4 regions of the Pectobacterium hainanensis genome follow, and region 1 is predicted to be linked to each of the others. Evidence: predicted binding sites of a transcription regulator. Region 1 holds the regulator's gene; each other region holds the start of a gene.
The links. Region 1 encodes Fur, which represses iron uptake genes when iron is present. Its sites were predicted from a motif close to ATAATAATGAGAACNACTATCAA; they were not measured.

Region 1 (5,960 bases):
GAAAATAAAAACGACTACGCTGATTCATCGACAAAATTCAGACAGTATTTAGCGTTTGGTATGATTTTCTCCCCTCTTTTGTTTTAATTATTTAATAATTTTATTTGTTTTCATGGGGATATAAACATTAAGTAACTTAAGTATCGAGAAATAATATTAGAAACATTAATAAATAACTTTGCGTTATGTATGACAAATCTCGTCATTGGACGGTATCGCAACACATTAGATGACCGCAATGATCTTTGTTTAAAAAACAAGCCGCCATCATGATTTACAGAAAATCACCAGAGGAGCGTTAAAGAGGGCCAATGCTGGGTATCCAATTTATCCCTGCTTACCAATACGAGTTTCTCATGTAGGTTGTGTCTGTTATTATTAGTCAATAAATGGGTGAAACACGGCCCTATACCATTAAGAATAAAGAGGTTATTCAATTCATGGCACTAATAGGCATTTTCTTCGGCAGTGATACTGGCAATACTGAAAACATTGCCAAGACAATCCAACAGCAATTGGGGACACAGGTTGCTGAAGTTCATGACATCGCTAAAAGTAGCAAGGAAGACCTTGAAGCGTTCGATATTCTGCTGTTAGGCATTCCAACCTGGTATTACGGCGAAGCCCAATGCGATTGGGATGATTTTTTCCCTACGCTGGAAGAAATTGATTTCACAGGGAAACTCGTTGCCCTGTTCGGCTGTGGTGATCAGGAAGATTATGCAGAATACTTCTGTGATGCCATGGGGACGATCCGCGATATCATCGAACCACGCGGTGCGACGATTGTTGGTCACTGGTCGACTGAAGGTTACTACTTTGAAGCATCCAAAGGCCTGGCTGATGACAACCATTTCGTGGGTCTGGCTATTGACGAAGACAGACAGCCGGAACTGACCAACGAACGCGTAACAGCTTGGGTAAAACAGATCAGCGAAGAACTCAGCCTGAAAGATTTGGTAGGTTAACCCTGTTTTGGCTCTGATTTTACCATCAGGGCCAGTTCAATAGGAAAAACCTTTCATAATAATTGATACATTTTTTTAACTTCTTCCCATAAACCTGTACAATAAACCCATCGGCTTTGTACGTGCATAGATTTTTCTCCATTTATCAACAATAGATTGCATCAATATCTGTAGTATGTATGGGGTCAATATTGTTAACATTCCATGGTTTTCATTTTGTATGCACGGTTCTATAATTGGAACGCTGTTGTATTTTTTAGCCGATGTATTTTTTGAGCCGACCGATGTCATAGGCTAGGTAACCTCCATTGATAAGTAAGCAACAGGACTAAATCCGCATGACTGACAATAACACCGCATTAAAGAAGGCCGGCCTGAAAGTCACGCTTCCAAGACTGAAGATCCTGGAAGTTTTGCAGGCCCCGGAGTGCCATCACGTCAGTGCGGAAGATTTATATAAGAAACTGATTGATATGGGCGAAGAAATTGGTTTAGCAACCGTTTATCGCGTACTTAATCAGTTTGATGATGCTGGTATCGTCACCCGCCATAATTTTGAAGGCGGTAAATCAGTTTTCGAACTGACTCAGCAACATCACCATGACCATCTGATTTGCCTGGATTGCGGCAAAGTCATTGAATTCCGCGATGAATATATCGAAGCACGCCAGCGTGAAATCGCAGAAAGACATGGTATCAAACTGACAAACCACAGTTTGTATCTGTATGGCCATTGCAGTGAAGGGGATTGTCGCGAAGACGACACGCTTCACGATCCAACACTATAAATCGACCGCATAGAAACGCAGGGGGTGTTTTCTAACGTCGCCTGTGATAATCCAAGGGTAGCGATTATCCTGCCACCATAAAATAAAACCGCCGAGGCGGTTTTATTTTTTTATATCATTACGTTTAAACCCAGTATGATCGTTAACCGACCCAAGTGTCCCGTAAACCAACTGTACGGTTAAACACTAAATGTTCCGCACTGGAATAGACGCGGTCGGCGCAAAAATAACCTTCACGTTCAAATTGATAGGCTTTTTCTGACTCAGCCTGAGCCAGACTGGCCTCAACAAATCCATGCGTAATCTTCAGCGAATCAGGGTTAATGGTAGACAAAAAATCCTCAGCGGCAGCCGGGTTGGCGACACTGAATAATCGGTCGTATAAACGGAATTCAGCGGGACGAGCATGAGCAACAGACACCCAATGGATGACCCCTTTAACCTTACGACCGTCAGCCGGATCTTTGCTCAACGTATCAGGATCGTAGCTGCAATAAATTGCAGTAATCACGCCCTGCTCATCTTTTTCAACACGATCGGCTTTTACGACATAAGCATTACGTAAACGCACTTCTTTGCCCAACACCAGACGTTTATACTGCTTGTTGGCTTCTTCACGGAAGTCAGCACGATCGATATAAATTTCACGGCTAAACGCCACCTGACGTGTTCCCATTTCCGGTTTATTCGGATGGTTTGGCATGGTGACCCATTCTTCATGATCTGAAGGAAGGTTCTCAATGACCAATTTAACCGGATCCAGTACGGCCATCGCGCGCGGTGCATTTTCGTTCAGATCGTCACGGATACAAGATTCCAGTGCTGCCATCTCAACGTTATTGTCCTGTTTGGTGACACCAATACGGACACAAAACTCACGGATAGAAGCCGCGCTATAACCACGACGACGCAGGCCAGAAATCGTTGGCATACGCGGGTCGTCCCACCCTTCTACGACATTTTCCGTTACCAGTAAGTTTAACTTGCGCTTGGACATGATGGCATATTCAAGGTTCAGACGTGAAAACTCATACTGGCGCGGATGACAAGGGATCGTGATGTTATCCAGCACCCAATCATACAAACGTCGGTTATCCTGGAATTCCAAGGTACACAGTGAATGCGTGACACCTTCCAATGCATCGGAAATACAATGGGTAAAGTCATACATCGGGTAGATGCACCACTTATTGCCGGTCTGATGATGCTCCGCAAACTTGATTCGATAGATCACCGGATCACGCATGACAATGAACGATGATGCCATGTCTATTTTGGCACGCAGGCATGCGGTTCCTTCAGCAAAGCCTCCATTGCGCATCTTCTCAAACAGCGAAAGGTTTTCCTGAACGCTACGATCACGATAAGGGCTATTCTTTCCCGGTGCCGTCAGCGTGCCGCGATATTCGCGAATCTGCTCAGGCGTCAATTCGTCAACATACGCCAATCCTTTACTGATCAACTCGACCGCATATTGGTGAAGCTGATCAAAATAGTCGGAAGAATAACGAACTGCGCCGCTCCACGAGAATCCCAACCACTCGACATCGCGCTTGATCGACTCAACATATTCAATATCTTCTTTTACCGGGTTGGTGTCATCGAAACGCAGATTGCATTGCCCATGATAATCACGCGCAATACCAAAATTCAGACAGATAGATTTCGCATGCCCAATGTGCAGATAGCCGTTAGGTTCTGGCGGAAAACGCGTCTGGACATGATTGTGCTTACCGGATGCCAAGTCTTCATCAATAATCTGACGGATAAAGTTAGTTGGGCGGGCTTCAGCCTCACTCATGCTTAATTCCTCAATGCTAAAACGACATATAACCGCTAATGATCCAACAAGCTACGCCGGGAAACAACCGTTAGTTTCATTAAATTATCGCTGATGAAAAAAAACGGGGTGCGATAGCAATCTCACCCCGTTATTTCGCACAGATTTTTCCGCGAACGCTTATCGCTTTGCATCAACGGGAGTCATTGACTCTTGCGCCGTTGACGTTGTTTACGCCTGACTCACATTCTTAAGTGCAGAAGCGATGGATTCCGCTCGGGTGCCGACAACAATCTGAATGCTTTGCTTGTTCAGGCGAATCACTCCCGCAGCACCGAGACGTTTTGCCTCGGCATCATCCACCAATGCAGAGTCCATAACGCTCAAACGCAAACGTGTAATGCAAGCATCAATACCAACCAGATTGCCCGCCCCACCGATCGCTTTCAGATAGCCACGGGCCAATTGCTCAGTATCAAGTACAGCAGTAGATGTCGCTGGCGCATTGTTGGCGTTATATCCATCGGCTTCAGTAAGACTCGCTGATAATTCGCGACCAGGCGTCAGCAGGTTGAAACGCGTGATGGTAAAACGAAACACCACGTAATACAGCCCAAAGAATACCAGTCCCTGGGGTATCAACATGTACCACTGCGTTGCCAGTGGGTTGCGCGATGACAGCACCATATCCACCAGACCGGCGCTAAAGCCAAAACCCGCCATCCATTGCATACTCGCGGCAATAAAGACTGAAATCCCCGTCAGCAACGCATGCAAAAAATACAGGACCGGTGCCACGAACATGAATGAAAATTCGAGCGGTTCGGTAATCCCGGTAAAGAAGGAAGCAAATGCTGCCGCCATCATAATCCCAGCCACTTTGCTCTTATTCTCCGGGCGTGCGCAATGATAAATCGCCAGCGCCGCACCAGGTAAACCAAACATCATAATCGGGAAGAAACCGGCTTGATAACGTCCGGTGATACCCACAACCGCTTTACCTGCGCCGATAGACTGCTGCCCAGCGAGGAAATTCGGGATATCGTTTATCCCCGCGACATCAAACCAGAATACCGAGTTCAATGCATGGTGTAGCCCAACAGGGATCAGCAAACGGTTAAAGAACGCATAGATCCCGGCCCCCGCCGAACCCAACTGCTGAATCTGTTCACCAAAAGCCACCAACGCACTATAAATGGCAGGCCATACGTACATCAAAATGAAGGCAACCAGAATCATCAGAAACGACGTCAAAATAGGCACCAGACGACGTCCGCTGAAGAATGACAATGCTTTCGGTAACTCAACCTGGCTAAAACGGTTATACAATTCCGCGGAAATGATACCAACAAGAATACCGATAAACTGGTTTTCAATTTTGCTAAACGCCGCTGGAACCTGCTCAACAGGGATCCGCTGAATCATAGACACCGCAGCAGGTGAACAAAGTGTGGTCAATACCAAAAAACCCACAAACCCCGTTAATGCAGCAGCACCATCTTTATCTTTCGACATACCATAAGCAATACCCACGGCAAACAGCACCGCCATATGTTCAATAATGGCTGCACCCGATTTAATGAACAACGCGGCCAGCGCATTTTCACTTCCCCAACCAACCGGATCAATCCCGTAGCCAATCCCCATAAGGATGGCGGCAGCAGGCAGCGTGGCGACAGGCACCATCAACGCCCGACCAACTTTTTGTAAATAGCTAAGAATACTCACCCTTTCCTCTCTTCCCCTAAGGGACAAAAAACTGCCGATTAGACGCTCTCACTGCCTAGCCAACGCCTCATGCCTGGCTTTGGTATGGAGTGTAAGAAAAATATTTCGCCTCGCAAATTAAACCCAATTATTATGTGATAAAAATCACTAAAAAATTGCATATATAAAGTTTATACCAAAACAAATTGCCAACTTATTTTAAGATAAAAAAAAACAAGATACACTGATACTCAGTTTTTCACTCAATGCTAAAACGCGCCTTCATGTGATACGGCCTATCATTGAGTATCGAAAATTTTATTATTGCCAATCGGGTAACCAGGAGCGTACTGATGAGACTCATTCCCTTAAATACTGCCGCTGATGTCGGCAAATGGGCCGCACATTATATCGTCCAGAAAATTAATGAATTTAATCCCAGCGCCAGCCGACCTTTTGTTCTCGGCCTGCCGACAGGCAGCTCGCCACTGGAGGCTTATAAAGCGCTGATCGCGATGTATCAGGCTGGCCTGGTAAGTTTCAAACATGTCGTCACCTTCAATATGGACGAATATGTCGGTCTGCCCACCGACCATCCGGAAAGCTATCGTACATTCATGTATCAGAATTTTTTTAATCACGTTGATATTAAGCAGGAAAATATTAACCTGTTGAACGGCAATGCAGAAGATATCACGGCAGAATGTTCTCGCTATG
Region 2 (5,960 bases), on a different contig from region 1:
ACGCCTCTATTAATGCAACCGCGACAGGAAAGTAGCGAGCGCCATCCAGCAGGTAGATAACCGGCCATCCCTGCGACGGTGACGGAATATCAGGACAAAAAGACATAATGCGGTAACACCCGCACGCCGACGAAGTGAACATCTCATCATCGGTATTACGCAACTGATACATTCCGACGTCCCGCCCTCTCGTCATGGTTAACATATTGTCGGTCAAACAAAAAATCCGGTGGGGTAACTTACCCACACCGGAAATAATCGTACGATTACGCGTTGTCTCTTCCTATCAGCGCCAACCGAAAATATCGGTTGGCAATATGGTTTAGAAACGGGTATTCAGGCTGACAAAGAAGGTTCTACCCGGCTCATTATACGTTGCAGCACCTGCCCCACTCATATAAGACACAACCCCATTGCTGGTATTATCAGTGGTCTGCGCGTTACCTGCCCGATATAAGCGCTTATCTAACAGATTATCCACCCCCACAGTGACGCTGGCGTATTTGTTAACGTCATAAGTACCACTTAGCCCAAAAATGGCATAAGGACTTAATTCATTCGTACCACTATCCGTTACTCGCTTGCCTTGATAGTCGTATTTTTTCGGTTTCTGACGCCCATACCACGTCATATCCGCCATGAGAGAGAGCGCTTCCGTCGCTTGCCAGCTTACCGATGAATTCAACGTAAACTCAGGAATGGTAGACAAATACTCGCCAGTCTCTTTATTTTTACTCTCAATCATATAGGTAATATTGTTATTCCAATTAATGTCCTCGCTAATAGGGACATTCAGTGTTCCCTCAAGCCCTTGAACTACCGCTTTCGGAATATTATCCCATTGGAAAACACGTGTACCATTGGACGTTCTGGAAAGAACGGTAGTCCCAGCCTCAATTTTGTTACGATAATCATTACGGAAGTAAGTCACGCCAGCCTGATAACCATCACGATTAAACTCAATACCAATTTCTTTATTAATACTGGTTTCTGCGTTCAGATCTTCATTACCTAGCAGATAACAAGGTGTTCTGGTTCCAGCGCATCCTTGCCCTTTACTATAAAGCAAGTAATCACTGTTGAGTTGATACAGGTTCGGCGCTTTGTAAGCTCGGGCAATGCCCATTTTCAGGGTAAAGTCATCTCCCAGCCCCTGCGATAAATTCAACGACGGGCTCCAGTTGGTTCCGACCATACTATGGTGATCCACACGCAATGCAGGTGTTAACATAGTACTGGAACTTAACTCCACGTTATCTTCGACAAACATGGATGCAATACGTGCCGACATGCGATCGCTACGTGTACCTGTTGGGTAACCGTCGATTGTCCCGCCACTAAGTGCTTGTGAATTCGACACAGGATCTTTCATCTTTTGCTCTGACCATTCCACGCCAACCGTTGCCGTTTGATTGAACAACGCTTCAAACGGGATATTGACCTCACTGTGCGCAGTAACGGTGTCCAATTTAATGGTACTGAACAAATCCCCCGATGAGAAAATCCCTTCCAGCCCTCCGGCCAGGCCTTCAGCTAATCGGGTATTCTGCGTGCGTTCATATTGCAGATATGACATAGCACTGACCCCACTGTCCCAATAGCCGCGATGGGTGACAGCATAATTCTGCCGATACATGCGATTGGTTTCACGACCATAGTTACTGACGACATAGGCGTTGCTGTTAGTGTTCTGAGTATCACCGGCATAAATATTTCCCTGTCGACTCACTCCGGCCTCAAACTCCAGAGACTGTTGCTTGGTGATATCCCAGCGCAACGCGCCGTTGATATCTTTGTTACGCACGCCTTCTCGCCCAGCGGCTAGAGTATCCGCATAAGCGCCCACGCGTTCCGACTGATGGCCTTTATTGATATCTCTGGCATCAGCCTGCGTTTTATTAATATTACCGAACAGACGGAAACTGAGGTTATCCGTTAACCCTCCCATCAGGCTGAAATCGGTACGTTTGGTTGCCCCTTCAGCCTTATGTTCCGGCATGTTCATGTAGGTATTCCAGGTGCCGTGCAATTCATCCGTTGGCTGTTTGGTGATAATGTTCACTACCCCGCCTGCCGCACCGTTGCCGTAGCGAGCAGCCGCAGGACCACGCAGCACTTCAATCCGTTCAACCATATCAGCAGGAACCCAGTTGGTATCACCACGGGTATCACGCTCACCACGCCAGCCATAGCGTACAGCGTTACGACTGGAAATCGGTTTGCCATCCACCAGAATGAGCGTATTTTCTGGCCCCATGCCACGAATATCGATCTGACGGTTATTTCCCCGCTGACCACTGGTCGAATTACCGGTTAAATTCACCCCCGGCATGGTACGAATCAACTCGGATAAATCGTTGGTAGGAGGACGCTTACTGATATCTTTGGCCGTGATCACCGACACGCCCGGAGCCTGTCGCGTTTGCTCTGCGGCCGTCACCACCATCGTATCGCCCGATGTGGTATTATTTTTAACCTGAACAGCAGGTTCTTCAGCGGTCACATCTGTCGTTTGTGCAACCGTCAGGAAAGCGCTCATCCCACAGCTAACGCCAATGAGAGTCGCCAAATAGTGGCGTGGTTGTGGTAGTTTCATCAAAATCATCCTGCCCTGTCATCAATGGGTCAATCGTCTGAATAGACGTTCTGATGCCGCCGCAGATGAAGACAGGCGCAGCGGGCAATCAGCAACGAGCTAAATAAAGGCGGAGAGAAAACCGGCAGAAAATACGTTTATTATCAAGGAAGGCATCGTCTTTCATTTCCAACATACGCCGTTTGCATACGTATTATTTTCATCAGTCAGTCACTTTTTTCCGCAGTGCCGAAAATGGGATAAGCCAATAGCGATGTGGGTCAACCCGACGAAAAATGCTATTGAGAAGTATTTGCATTACCATTTTGGCGCAGTCATTGTTACATTTGTCGTTCAGGATGAGGTTTGCACTAACAGCAAACTGCTTTGCCAAAACATCAAAATGGCGGGGGATAACCAGACATTACAAAGGGGGAATCATGCAAAATACTATTCCGTCGTCAAAATCCATCTATAAGAACCATCTTGTTGAACAGTCCAGCCTTCTATCGAATGATTACCGTGTATTCGGTCCAAAATGGGTAGATGACACACCGGTGCTCTTTGGTAGCTTCAGCGTGACCCAGCTAAACCAGCATGTGACATTGCATACTGCCGATGTACTCAACCTGCATAACATGAAGACGCAGGGAATCCTCAGCAGTTCGATAAAACTAGCCATCGTTGTTAACGGCACCGCGCACGTGACATTTGGAGAACAGCAGTTGCATCTGGGCGATCAGCAACCGGCGTCACTAATCATGTTAACCGAACCCACGCTGTTTACACGCACGGGCAAACGTGATGAATATGAACGCACAATTTCACTGACTTTCAGCCGCGAATGGCTGTACGGCAATCTGCTTGATAGCGTCGACGACTGGCAAGCTATTTATGATTTTACGCAAACACACCTCGCCACCCACCTGTGGACACCTTCGCGCCATGCGCTGGCTATTGCCCTGCAAATACTCAACGCGGAACCCTGCAAAACACCGCTCCAGCGCCTCTATCTTGAAACACAGTGTATGAATCTGATCATCGAAGCCTTCACCTCGTTGACCGCCAGCGCAACACAGGAAAAAACAAATGGCGTCACGTTACGGGGCTACCATCGTATCCAACAGGTAAGAGACATGTTGGAAAGCGGTGCTGCCGATCGGCTTTCTATGAGTGAGATCGCCAAGAGCGTTAATATGAGCGAAAGTACGCTACAACGGCATTTTCGTCAGACGTTTAACATGACAGTATTCGAATACCTGCGAAATTGTCGTTTGCAACGCGCCATGCTGGCGTTGAAAAAAGATGGAATTGGTATCGCACAGGCCGCCAGCATCGCGGGCTATAATAGTCCAGCCAATTTCGCTACGGCTTTGCGACGTGCATTTGGTATCACACCAGGGCAGATTAAAGATCGCTTCTGAATCCTTATATAACGCAATCAAATACCATATTTCATTTGGTTATTAATCCCCTATCATCGGCGCACAGTAGATTAAGGTATCTTTACTATCGATCTTCTTCACTGTCGACCTTCTTCTGCTTATGACCAACCCAACAGATTTAACAACGACGTTTGCTCAACGGATTACATGCAGTTTACCTAATCAGTTGGCAATTGATGCGGCACGTCTCGGCGTAACCGATTTTGTTGCTACCGCACTACCCATTACCCAAGGTGCAATTACCGATAGCGGACTACCGTCGCTAAAGCAGGTTTTCAGCGGCAATGACAGTCAAACCACAAGCTTGATTCTGGGCTATGTTGGCCATGCACTGGACTTCGATGATTACCATCTGGCCTTTCGAGGGCATCCCAGCACAACAATATTACCGGCGCTGTTTGCACTCTCGGCAGAGTATCCGCACATCACCGAGGAAGCCTTTCTGATTGCCTATGTTATTGGCGTTGAAGCCGCAGGCAGGCTGGGTCTGGCTTGTGGATCTCGCCACTATAGTCTCGGTTACCACAACACCGCGACATTAGGTGCCATCGCTGCAACTGCGGCGGCGGCTCGTTTACTCGGTGCATCGGTTGAACAAACGAAGGTAGCGCTCGGGCTGGCAGCGACGCAAGCGGCGGGTTTACGCGCACAGTTCGGCTCCGCCGCGAAACCGCTTCACGCCGGGCTTGCCGCCAGAACAGGCGTCACCGCGCTCAAGCTCTCACTGGCGGGTTTTCATGGCAATACAGAACAGGTTATCGACGCTTTTCTGGTTGCGCATGGTGATGGGAAACAACAACCAACGCAGCTCACCGCATCCTGGGGAACGCCGTGGCGTATTCTTTCTCCCGGTCTGGAATTCAAACGTTATCCGACTTGCGGGGGAACACACAGTGCAGCGGAAGCGGCTTTTGAACTCAGAAAGCAATGGAACGCACAGCATGGTGTCAAACCACTGACGGATAGCGTAGCGCGTATCACCGTTTCTTTCCCACCCGGTGGTGATATCGCGCCCTTTATCCACAGAGCAACAACGGGAGTTGAAGCTCGTTTCAGCCTGGAATACGTGATTGCTGCGGCACTGCTGGAAGGTGAACTAAAACTGGAGCGGTTCACTGAAGAACCTGTGGTTCCTGATATTCTGGCACTGGCCGACAAAGTGCAGCGCGTTGCCGACGAAACCGCGCCACCAGACGAACTCGATCCTGATGCCCGTTTCCATGAGGTGACTCTGTATTTACATGATGGTTCCACACTCACCAAACGTGTTACCCGCCGGGAAACCGCAGATAAACCCACAGATCTACAGGCAAAACTACAACAAACGATAGGTTCACTCCCACATCTGGATAGCAACCACATCGCCAGGCGTTGTGAACTCAGACAAGCTGGCGATTTACACTATCTACTGGGAATACTGTTTCCATAAATACCGGCGTTCATCAACAACCACGCTGAAAGTGGATGTGGCCAACCTAAGGTTGGCCACGAGGGAAATGATTTGTACGGTCAATGACTCACACAGCCGGAGCCCTGAGTAAGTCCACTTTTCCCTGACGAACAAAGAGAACCAACACGACGATCCCTAATACCGCTAAAATACTGGCGAGCATAAAGGCAGACTGATACCCGCCACCATACTGAATCAAAAAACCAGTAATACCAGGAGAAAGAATACCGGCTAAATTCGCCAGCAAGTGGACAAAGCCACCGGCGGAACCGATACGCGCAGCAGGTACAATATCCTGTAGCAGTGACCAACAGGCCTGCGGCGTCATGTAGGCAAAAATACTCGCGACAGTGATTAACCCAACGGCCATCGTCACATTTGAAGCATAAGCCGTCAACATGACGCAAACGGCGGCAATCGCCAGACCACAAAAAATCACCAGCTTACGCGAAAACAGAAAATTACCAGTCGTCCGATACAGCCAGTCAGA
Region 3 (5,960 bases), on a different contig from region 1:
CCTGTTTGACGTGAAGCTCACTTCATTTTAGGTGGCTTTTTTATGGCCGACCGGTCAGCCAAGAACAGTAACGGCTGCTGCGACTTTTTTTGCTAATGTTACCGCATCATCTGTTGTGTCCGCGCTGGCGAGAGCAACGCCCATTCGGCGCTTTCCGTTGATGTCTGGTTTGCCAAACAGGCGAATTTGGGTGCGAGGCAACAACGCGTGTTCCAGCCCTTGATAGCGAACATTCTGGCTATCCAGTTCCGGCAGGATCACGGCAGAGGCCGCGGCACCGTATTGACAGATGGCACCGATCGGTAGCCCAAGAAATGCGCGTACATGCAAGGCGAATTCAGAGAGATCTTGTGAAATCATCGTCACCATTCCCGTGTCATGAGGGCGAGGAGAGACTTCACTGAAAATGACTTCATCACCACAAACAAACAGCTCAACGCCGAATAGACCATATCCACCAAGCGCTTTGACGACCTGGCTGGCAATAGCTTGCGCACGTTCCTGTGCCAGAGCGCTCATCTGCTGGGGTTGCCAGGATTCGCGGTAATCGCCATCTTCCTGACGATGGCCAATTGGCGCACAGAAATGGATACCGTCTGCGGCGTGAACGGTCAGTAACGTGATCTCGAAATCGAATTTGACCAACCCTTCCACGATAACGCGTCCGCCACCGGCCCGTCCGCCTTGTTGTGCATATTGCCAGGCTTTTTCCAACTGTTGCGGCTCACGGATCAGGCTTTGCCCTTTACCGGAAGAGCTCATCACAGGTTTCACAATGCAGGGGTAACCAATCTCGGTCACCGCGTGTTGAAAATTTTCCTCGCTATCTGCAAAACGATAGCTGGATGTCGGTACGCCAAGTTTTTCTGCTGCCAAACGGCGGATACCTTCACGATTCATCGTCAGGCGAGTGGCTTCAGCACATGGAACCACATGATGACCCCGTTGCTCCAACATCACCAGCATATCGGTGGCAATCGCTTCGATCTCTGGCACGATGTAATCGGGTCGCTCCGTTTCAACCAACGTTTTTAATGCCTCACCGTCCAGCATGTTAATCACATGGCTGCGATGGGCTATCTGCATTGCTGGTGCATCGGCATAACGATCGACCGCGATAACTTCGATACCCAGACGTTGGCATTCAATCGCCACTTCCTTGCCTAACTCACCAGAACCGAGCAACATCACACGTGTAGCATCGGTACGCAGGGCAGTTCCAATTGTTAACATAATGTCTACCTGTTCGGCTTGTAAAAAACGGGCGCAGTATAAACGAAAACGTTTGCGTGCGCATCAGGCGCGATAAAAGGGGAGTGCGTTTACCCGCCGTTGTGAAGGAGAGGAGGGTTCGCTTGGCATCATTGAGGAATCGTGCCACTCTGCGTAAAAATTCAGGGTTTTATCTTTCTCAAATAGGATTCAGACGTAATGAGAGCACCACTGGCAGAAAAAAGACCCCATACGTTGACGACTCATGGCGATACACGTATCGATAATTATTATTGGCTACGAGACGACCCTCAGGTATTGGATTATCTCAAGCAGGAAAATCATTATTGCCATTCGGTGATGGCACCCTATCGCGACCGTCAACGGGCACTGTACGATGAAATGGTTGAGCGGATACCGTCTGAAGATATGTCAGTGCCTTATGTTCACAATGGCTATCGCTATCAAAGCCGTTATGCGCCAGGCAAAGAGTACCCTCTCTATTTACGCCAACCGGAACAGGTAACGCACGAATGGGAAACACTGCTGGATGGCAATCTACGTGCCGAAGGCCATGATTTTTATAGCATCGGCGTGCTGGAAGTCAGCCCCGATAATCAGATTTTGGTGCTATCGGAGGATTTTCTCTCCCGTCGCCAATACGATATTCGTTTCCGTCATTTGAGCACCGGGGAATGGTTGCCTGATGTGATTGAAAATGTTTCGGCTGGCGCTGAGTGGTCTGGCGACTCGAACTCGCTCTATTACGTACGCAAACACCCACAGACCTTATTGCCCTATCAGGTTTATCGACATCGTTTAGGTAGTCACCCAACGGACGATGAATTAATTTATGAGGAAGAGGACGACACTTATTACGTCAGTTTGGGTAAGACAACCTCTGAGCGTTACATCACAATTTATTTAAGCAGTACGACAACAACGGAGGTACTGTTGATTGATGCGCAGGATCCGTTGGCAAAACCCCAGGTTACGATCCCGCGTCGTAAAGCTCATGAGTATGGCCTCGATCACTACCAAGACGCTTTTTATCTGCGTTCTAATCGTGACGGTAAAAACTTTGGCTTGTATCGCGCGCTGCGTGCGGATGAGCGTGAATGGGAAACGCTTATTGCTCCGCATGATCATCGTGTTCTGGAGGGCTTTGAACTCTTTCGCGATTGGCTGGTGGTGGAGGAACGTGAACGCGGGTTGACCAAGTTACGCCAGATTCACTGGCAAACAGGGGAAGAGAAAGCGATAACGTTTAATGATGCCAGCTATGTCACATGGTTATCCTACAATCCAACGCCGGAAACCGCATTGCTGCGTTATGGTTATGCGTCAATGACGACGCCGAGTTCGCTGTATGAATTGAATATGGATACGGGACAGCAGCAGTTATTGAAGCAGGCTGAAGTGAAAAACCTGACGTCAAGTGACTACCATAGTGAACGCCTGTGGATTACGGTTCGAGACGGTGTGGAAATCCCGGTATCGCTGGTTTATCACCGAGCACATTTCAAACCGGGACAAAATCCGATCGTCGTATATGGCTATGGTGCATACGGCAGCAGTATGGATCCTGACTTTAGCGTGAGCCGTTTAAGTTTGTTAGATCGCGGTTTTGTTTTTGCACTCACTCATATTCGCGGCGGCGGGGAGTTAGGGCAACAGTGGTATGACGATGGTCGACTGCTGAATAAAATGAATTCGTTCACCGATTTTATCGATGTTTCTCAAGCGTTAGCAGAGCGAGGCTATGGCGATCGTCAAAAAATGTTCGCTATGGGGGGAAGTGCCGGCGGATTATTGATGGGCGCGGTCGTTAATCTTGCACCTGATTTATTTAAAGGTGTCATTGCTCAGGTTCCCTTTGTTGACGTATTGACAACTATGCTGGATGAGTCGATTCCATTAACCACGGGTGAATATGAAGAGTGGGGCGATCCTAACGAACGCCGCTATTATGATTATATTCGGCAATATAGCCCATATGATGGTGTTGTGGCGCAAAACTATCCTCATATGCTGGTCACGACGGGATTACACGATTCTCAAGTACAGTATTGGGAGCCGGCCAAATGGGTAGCGAAACTACGCGATATGAAGACAGATGATCGATTGTTGCTGATGTATACCGATATGGATGCCGGACATGGCGGAAAATCAGGGCGTTTTAAGCACTATGAAGACATCGCGCTGGAGTATGCGTTTTTGCTGATGATACTGGATATGCCTGACTGACGTAGAATTTGATACCAAAAGTAAACCCGCAGAGTGGCGGGTTTACCGATCAGCAGAGTGGTTTTAGTTGATGTCGGCCTGTGGTTGAGCCTTCTTCGCCCTTTTTTCCGCGCGTTTTTCTGCTGCGGATTTCAAAGGTTTTTTCTTGCTGTTCTTCTTGCTGTCCATTCCTTTACTCATATCTTACCTCGCTTGGTAAAAGGTTGGTTTGCCTACTCATTAACCGCCTGTTTCACTCAATATGCAAGTGGAAAATCGGTTTTTTATCGCGAGGTTCGAAGGTAAGGGGCTATTTGGTCTTGGGCTCATAGGGCAGTCGGGAGAATTGAAGTGAAAGTTGACGATAGAATGCGACACGTTCACGAAAATAGCTGCGTAAATGTTCGGGTTGCTCTTTTTCAATGGCCTCAGAAATGACCGGCATATTATAACGCTCCTTAAAAGCGACGCCTGACGCCGCGAGATCGACATTGACCTTATCCATCTCTTCTTTAGACAATTCTGCCAGGTTGTGTCCCATCGTGTTTTCTCCGGTTTTATCGTGCCAAGCTGTTGGCGCCACGGTAAAGCAGTGTCACGAAAATCGCAAGTTATACGATGTATACCCAAAATAATTCAAGTTTCAGGAAGGCGGCAAGTGAAGGAGTCCCGATGAGCTTACTTGAGTAAGTGATTCGGGTGACTGAACGCAGCCAACGCACATGCAACTTGAAGTATGACGGGTATAAGCCTATTTGCTAAAAGGTCAACGTATAGCGTTGTGCAAAAACACCTTGCTGATTTTTTCCTGAAACTTGAATTATTTGGGTATATTGATAATAAAAATGATTATCAATAATAAATAACCTCTTTGTTGCAAATGAAAATTAATATCAGTAAAAATTAACTAATTGATTAATAAAGAACAATTAAAAGGTTTTAATTTGGTTAATAAAGTGTTTTTTATTTTATCTATTCGAGGCATAATATCGGTCAACTCATTTATCTGCCAGGAAAATAAGGAATACGTATGTTAAAGAAAGAAATGATTCAAAAACTCAATGAGCAGCTTAATCTTGAGTTTTATTCTGCGAATTTATATTTGCAAATGAGTGCCTGGTGTGGAGATAAAGGTTTCGAAGGTGCCTCTGCGTTTTTAAAAGCGCATTCTCAGGAAGAAATGCAACATATGCAGCGCCTGTTTGATTATCTGGATGATACGGGCAGTATGCCTATTTTAGGTGCGATTGCTGCACCGCCGGTTACGTTCACCTCGCTTTCTGAGGTATTCAAGCTGACTTATGAACACGAACAGCTTATTACGTCAAAAATTAATGAATTGGCACATGCCGCAATGACGCAACAAGATTACTCTACCTTTAATTTCTTGCAGTGGTATGTCGCAGAGCAGCATGAAGAAGAGAAACTGTTCAAATCTATTCTTGATAAACTCTCTCTGGTTAACACAAACGAAAGTGGCCTCTTCTTTATCGATCAAGATCTGAAAAAAATGTCTGTCAGTGTATCGGCAAACTAATGTGATAACCTTGTGTTAGTCAATATAGGGTGAGCGGGGATGGCTCACCCTATATTGTTCCTTTCCTCAGCACGCTCTCTTCCTTGATTCCTTGTCGATTGAGCCAACATTGTCGAGATGTGACACATTTTTATGTCATGGCGTCAGGATATCTTGCTTGCTACTCGACTTCATCGGGTACTGTCGTTATGATCGCCTACAGCATCTACATGCAACCTTATGTTTTATAAGGTCTGGGATTTGTTTTTATCTGAGCCGGATAATTTGTCACGCTGATGTGATATGAACGTTTAGATTGTGATATTCAGGAACATTCGATGAAGAAAATACTGCTCTCCGTTGTCCTTGCCTTTCTGTCTGTTGATGCATTTTCTGCCGCGAAACTGGCGAATATCAGTCGTCTGGAATATGGAGAACGGTGGGCCTTTACGCGTGAAGAGGTTCAATTGATATGCCGTCCAGATAAGGCGTTATATGCGTTGCATACCGGAACACTGATGCAGTATCCGCTTAATGACATCGCTGTGGAGCAGATGAAGGCAGGGATGGTGAACGCTAAACCTATTGATGATATCTGGCTTGATGACGCTAAAAATCCAGGACAAAAGAAAAGTCTGCAACCTTTTATCGAACGGGCCGAACAACTTTGCCAATAAAATCAGAAAGCAACGTTGCCGATTCGCTTTATTTTGTTAACCGCACGATATTCAATGGTTATCGCAAAGTGTGAAATGTGTTCAAATTGTGATAATCACACAGGGGCAATACTGGTAAATACGAGGGAGTTAACTACGCTTAAGTGACAAGGCTAGTCGAGCTTGTATAAATGCCAACTTTTAGCGCACGGCTCTCTCCCAAGAGCCTTTCCCTAGACCGGATACAGGAATCGTATTCGGTCTTTTTTTTTAACTTGTTGATTTTAAAGTGTTTTATTTTTTAGATCCCGAAAAACCCCGAAAATCGATATTCGGTCTTTTACAAGTAA
Region 4 (5,960 bases), on a different contig from region 1:
AAGACCCCTTACAGCCAAAGTGAGCGCATGATGCTATCTAGCAGTTCCGGCTGGATGGTGGATGGCAGCGCCGAAAAGCTCATCAGAAACTACAACTCTCTGGTGGAAAGCAGTAACCGCATGCGCTGATTCACACCGTTAGCCTTCCCAACGGAATACAGCACTGAAGTCATATTGAATAAAAAAAGAATGCGGTTTGAATTTTCATCCCGCATTCCTTCTTAAAACATCACTCGTAATCGTTACTTAGCAGCGGTTTCCGCACCGACCAGCCCCACTTTGAGGTAGCCCGCTTTACGCAGTGAATCCATCACGCTCATGATGGTTTCATAATCCACGCTTTTATCCGCCTGAAAAAAGATAGTCGTTTCTTTGTTAGCGCTGGTTCTCGCATCCAGTACCTGAGCCAGAGACTGCTCGTTGACTACATCGTCTCCCAGAAACATTTGCTTATCTGCTTTTACCGTCAGGTAAACTGGTTTTTCCGGTCGCGGTTGAGGGACAGCGGAAGAGGCTGGCAAATCGACGCGAATATCCACCGTTGCTAACGGGGCGGCCACCATGAAGATGATTAGCAAGACCAGCATGACATCTATAAACGGTGTCACGTTGATATCATGCATCTCGCCATCATCACCTACATCATCGTTTAAATGCATTGCCATGACTTAACCCACCCGCAGTTTATGCGCAGAGGACGCCACCCGATTGTCATTGCTAGCAGCCACATCCAAATCTCGACTCAACAGCAACAGCACCTGAGCCGCGACATCGCCCACCAGCGCTTTATAACCAGCGATCCAACGAGCAAAGACGTTATAGATAACCACGGCAGGAATAGCGGCAACCAGACCAATTGCCGTCGCCAACAAGGCTTCCGCGATCCCTGGTGCGACAACAGCCAGATTGGTGGTTTGCGTTTGTGCGATACCGATGAAGCTGTTCATGATGCCCCACACCGTGCCAAACAACCCGACAAACGGCGCGACAGCCCCCACGGTTGCCAGGTAGCCATTTCCACGGCCCATGTGACGCCCAGTAGCCGCGACGCGACGTTCCAGACGAAACGCGGTGCGCTCTTTAATGCCGTTGTTGTCATCCGAACGTGCGGACAATTCCATTTCATTCTGTGCATCAACTAACAGTTGCTGAGCAACACTGCCCGCCTTGAAAGCATCGGCTGTTCCCGCTGCATCATCCAAGGTTCTGGCCTGTGCTAATGCCTGATACTCACGACGCAGACGGCGTTTGGCGCCCATTAACTCAACCGTTTTACTAAAGAAAATCGCCCAAGTGATCACGGAGGCTAGCAGAAGGCCAATCATTACCGTTTTCACAACAATATCAGCGTGCTGATACATACCCCAGACAGACAGATCCGTTCTCATCAAATTGTTGATACCAGGAGAAGCACGGTCAGGCAGAGACAATGGCGATGCGGCAACAGACGCATTCTCAACGGGAGCATTTCCAGCATCCGCGCCAAGCACCATTGCTGGTGCAGCTTGAACCGTTGTCGCACCTGAAGAGTCGCCAGAAATTGGGGCTGTTGCAGGGGCCGCAAACGCATTTCCACTTAGTCCTGCGCTAAAGAGCAGAGTAATCAGTATGCTACGGGAAAATGCGCTGAACGCACTACGTTTTGATTGCCAGGCTGATGACACCTGTTGAGTAATGTTACTGACAGCCGTATTCACGCTGTGCCTCCACCATTAATTCATCACTGTTGACGCTAGAAACCAGCCTGAAATAATATCAGACCCAGCGTTAATTGATAGTCGTTCTCATTATTATTTACACCAAACAATGCATTTTCATCGCGATGTTTCGCAGAAGTGTTACATCACGGTATTGAAATAAAACAATAAGGTATAAAAAATGTTATGAACTTCGACATTAAGGAATAACAGCGTAGACTTGCAGGTAAATAGTATCTGACGAATAAGTACCTGAGCGTTTTCAGAACCGCTTTCTATTATGTGATCAACATTAAGTTATCACACCATTTTCTACGATGAGATCAGAAGCTATCCGACAAGGACAGAAACACAACACAATACTAAAATTAAATAAAACATAAGGTTACGTCATTTCATTTCTGATATTTTTCGAAAATTTCATATAAAACAGCATTTCATATCACCTATAGCTTTTGTGATAAGTGTCATTATTCAAAGTTGTATAATAGGTTAGGTTATTCCCGAGAATTCAGAGGGTGTGCACCAAGACCGTCGCAAGACAAATTTATATACCCTAAATAATTCAAGTTTCAGGAAGGCGGCAAGCGAAGGAGTCCCGATGAGCTTACTCAAGTAAGTGATTCGGGTGACTGAACGCAGCCAACGCACATGCAACTTGAAGTATGACGGGTATAGACATCGTCCCATTCTCATAACAGCCCCTGGTCTGCTAACGGGAGCCTCTTTTTATTAGAACAATCATTTAAATAAGTTTTTTACCCTATCATTATTTCTGGAGATAACTCAATGAAGCTGTCGAAAACATTGGTAAGTCTTTGCCTGAGTTCTGCTGCATTATTTATGACACAAGCTGTTCAAGCACAACAAATTAAAGCCTCCGATGTTCACCCTGAAGGCTATCCAAACGTCGTTGCCGTGCAAAAAATGGGAGAAAAACTTAAAACTGCCACAAATGGCCGACTGGAAATAAAAACATTCCCCGGCGGTGTGCTCGGTGATGAGAAACAAATGATTGAACAAGCACAATTAGGTGCAATTGATATCATTCGCGTTTCCATGACACCCGTTGCGGCAATATTGCCAGAAATCGAAGTCTTTACTCTCCCCTATATTTTCCGCGATGAAGACCATTTACATAAAGTACTTGATGGAAAGATTGGGCAAGAAATTGGCGACAAAATTACGAACAACAGCAAATCTAAACTGGTCTTTCTCGGCTGGATGGATGCAGGCACACGCAACCTGATCACGAAAGCGCCGATTACCAAACCGGAAGATCTGCAAGGCATGAAGATCCGCGTCCAGACAAGCCAGGTAGCGCTCGCTACACTGAAAGCCATGGGAGCGAACTCAATTGCGATGGGCACCAGCGAAGTCTTCAGCGGTATGCAAACTGGCGTTATTGACGGCACGGAAAATAATCCACCAACTTATGTCGCTCATAACTATATGCCTGTCGCCAAGAACTTTACCTGGAGTCGCCACTTTATCATTCCTGAACTGTTCCTTTATTCCAAAGTTAAATGGGACAAACTGTCTAAAGAAGATCAAGACACTATCCTGAAACTTGCTAAAGAAGCACAGCTGGAACAACGCGCATTGTGGAATGAATACAATCAGCAATCATTAGATAAAATGAAAGCGGGCGGTGTTCAGTTCCATGAAGTAGATAATGATTATTATTTCAAAGCAACCCAATCCGTACGCGATCAATTTGGGGCTAAATATCAAGATCTGATCAAAGCCGTCGCTGACGTAAAATAACCAGCCTAAGTGCGGACAACGTTTATTAAATCTGTCCGCACTTCATCTTCATCAGGTAAAATAATAATGGCCAATGCATATATTTCAGCCATGGATGTATTATATAAAGTCGCCATGTGGGTATCAGGACTAGCGTTATTAATCATGACGCTTATTATTCCTATTGGCATATTCGCACGCTATGCATTAAATTCCGCATTATCCTGGCCAGAACCTATCTCGATTATCTGCATGGTGACATTTACTTTTGTCGGTGCAGCAGTCAGTTATCGTTCATGTTCACATATTGCCGTTAGCATGCTTACCGACCGCCTCCCTGATATAGGAAAGAAGGTATGCTCACATCTGACGAATATTCTGATGATGACCATCAGTGTCTTCATTCTGTATTACAGCGTCACGCTTTGCATAGAGCTATGGGAACAACCCGTCGCTGAATTTCCTTTATTGACCGCAGGTGAGAGTTATTTACCGCTACCGATTGGATCGCTGCTCACGTTGCTGTTTATCATCGAAAGAATATGTTTTGGCCCGCAGGATCAACGCCCTGTGGTGATGCTTGGCAATGCTTAATTTGGAGCCAATACCATGGACGCATTTATTTTAGTTGGTTCGCTAGCCATCCTACTAGCGGTTGGTGTCCCCGTGGCTTACGCCGTCGGGTTGAGCGCCATTGTCGGCGCGATTTGGATCGATTTACCACTCGAAGCCGTCATGATCCAGATCACCAATGGGGTAAACAAGTTTTCACTGCTGGCAATCCCCTTCTTTATTCTGGCTGGGGCCATTATGGCTGAGGGCGGCATAGCCCGTCGTTTAGTTAACTTTGCCTATATCTTTGTTGGCTTTATTCGAGGCGGGTTATCGCTGGTCAATATTGTCGCGTCTACTTTTTTCGGTGCCATCTCCGGTTCTTCCGTTGCCGACACCGCGTCGATCGGTTCAGTCATGATCCCTGAAATGGAGAAAAAAGGGTATCCTCGCGACTTTGCCGCCGCCGTTACCGCCAGCGGTTCGGTTCAGGCCATCCTGACACCGCCAAGCCACAACTCCGTCATTTATTCTCTGGCAACCGGGGGCACGGTCTCAATCGCGTCACTCTTTATTGCCGGGATCATGCCGGGTCTGTTGCTCAGTTTAACGATGATGGTGATGTGCGTCGGGTTTGCACACAAACGTGGTTATCCTAAAGGTGAGCGAGTGCCTTTCCGTCAGGCGCTGAAAATCTTCGTAGACACGCTTTGGGGATTGATGACTGTCGTCATCATTATGGGGGGGATTCTTTCTGGTATTTTTACCGCAACCGAGTCTGCCGCCATCGCCTGCCTGTGGTCGTTTTTCGTCACGATGTTTATCTATAAAGATTACAAATGGTCTGAACTGCCCAAACTGATGTATCGCACAGTGAAAACCGTGACGATTGTGATGATCCTAATTGGTTTTGCCGCCGCATTTGGGGCGATCATGACCTATATGCAGTTGCCAAGCCGTATCACCGAATTTTTTACCTCCATTTCGGATAATAAGTACGTCATTCTGATGTGGATTAACATCATGCTGCTATTGATTGGCACGTTGATGGATATGGCACCAATCATCTTGATCCTCACACCAGTTCTGCTGCCCGTCGCTGTTTCACTTGGCATCGATCCGGTACATTTCGGTATGATTATGCTCGTCAATCTTGGAATCGGCCTGATCACGCCACCCGTGGGTTCAGTACTTTTCGTTGCTAGTGCGGTCAGTAAACAGAAAATAGAGCAGGTAGTGAAAGCGATGTTGCCTTTCTACGCTGGACTCTTTTTTATACTGATGCTGGTCACTTATGTTCCGGCGATTTCTCTCTGGCTACCCAAACTCTTTGGCGTACATACCGGCTAATATCCGACAAAATACACCACCTCAAGCCCGCATTGACTGCGGGCTTTTACTCAAGCAATGATGCTCATCCTACCTTTCCTTGAAGAACTTTCATCTTCATCTAGCAGGAAGCCCCTTTTCAAAACGTAATAACAGCAACTCTGACCGTTTTTCTCTTCATCGGGAAAAGCGTATCCACGTGCCGTTTAAGGCGTGGTAACGTAGAAAGTATCAGATAGCACAGAAACTCTCGTTAATATCCGGTCATACAGGCGTTTGAATAACCCGGCGCGACCTGAACAGAAAAGGTGATATTGGTTATGACAAGCAAAAAAACGGCAACCGCATTAGTCGCCGCAGGACGCAGCAAAAAATTCACTCAGGGTGCGGTCAACCCTATTATTCAGCGCGCATCGTCACTGGTGTTTGATACCGTTCAGGATAAAAAACACGCTGCAATCAACCGGACAAAAGGCGCACTCTTTTACGGTCGTCGTGGTACGTTGACTCATTTCGCCTTTCAGGACGCGATGACAGAGTTGGAAAACGGTGCAGGTTGCGTGCTCTATCCTTGTGGTGCTGCGGCTATCGCCAATTCCATCCTTTCGTTTGTTTCGACAGGGGATCATGTTCTGG

Region 2: ACKPVM_RS07085 (TonB-dependent siderophore receptor) is a predicted target of Fur. The motif match lies at 2,872-2,894, and genes of this name have one in related genera.
Region 3: ftnA (non-heme ferritin) is a predicted target of Fur. The motif match lies at 4,272-4,294, and genes of this name have one in related genera.
Region 4: exbB (tol-pal system-associated acyl-CoA thioesterase) is a predicted target of Fur. The motif match lies at 1,772-1,794, and genes of this name have one in related genera.

The regions. Positions count from the first base shown of each region.
Region 1 covers NZ_JBJYIN010000001.1:236,508-242,467, forward strand. The annotation lists gene fldA (flavodoxin FldA) at 441-968, shown strand; gene fur (ferric iron uptake transcriptional regulator) at 1,307-1,756, shown strand; gene glnS (glutamine--tRNA ligase) at 1,899-3,557, opposite strand; partial or broken gene nagE (N-acetylglucosamine-specific PTS transporter subunit IIBC) at 3,771-5,264, opposite strand; gene nagB (glucosamine-6-phosphate deaminase) at 5,597-5,960, shown strand, end outside.
Region 2 covers NZ_JBJYIN010000005.1:192,137-198,096, forward strand. The annotation lists gene ACKPVM_RS07080 (alpha/beta hydrolase) at 1-172, opposite strand, end outside; gene ACKPVM_RS07085 (TonB-dependent siderophore receptor) at 323-2,596, opposite strand; gene ACKPVM_RS07090 (helix-turn-helix domain-containing protein) at 3,016-3,999, shown strand; gene ACKPVM_RS07095 (MmgE/PrpD family protein) at 4,121-5,449, shown strand; gene ACKPVM_RS07100 (MFS transporter) at 5,538-5,960, opposite strand, start outside.
Region 3 covers NZ_JBJYIN010000004.1:130,566-136,525, forward strand. The annotation lists gene purT (formate-dependent phosphoribosylglycinamide formyltransferase) at 55-1,233, opposite strand; gene ACKPVM_RS05520 (S9 family peptidase) at 1,432-3,459, shown strand; gene ACKPVM_RS05525 (DNA polymerase III subunit theta) at 3,749-3,979, opposite strand; gene ftnA (non-heme ferritin) at 4,469-4,975, shown strand; gene ACKPVM_RS05535 (YebY family protein) at 5,293-5,631, shown strand.
Region 4 covers NZ_JBJYIN010000009.1:110,407-116,366, reverse strand. The annotation lists gene ACKPVM_RS11275 (YiiG family protein) at 1-129, shown strand, start outside; gene exbD (TonB system transport protein ExbD) at 243-665, opposite strand; gene exbB (tol-pal system-associated acyl-CoA thioesterase) at 669-1,697, opposite strand; gene ACKPVM_RS11260 (TRAP transporter substrate-binding protein) at 2,487-3,464, shown strand; gene ACKPVM_RS11255 (TRAP transporter small permease) at 3,531-4,037, shown strand; gene ACKPVM_RS11250 (TRAP transporter large permease) at 4,053-5,345, shown strand; gene metC (cystathionine beta-lyase) at 5,645-5,960, shown strand, end outside.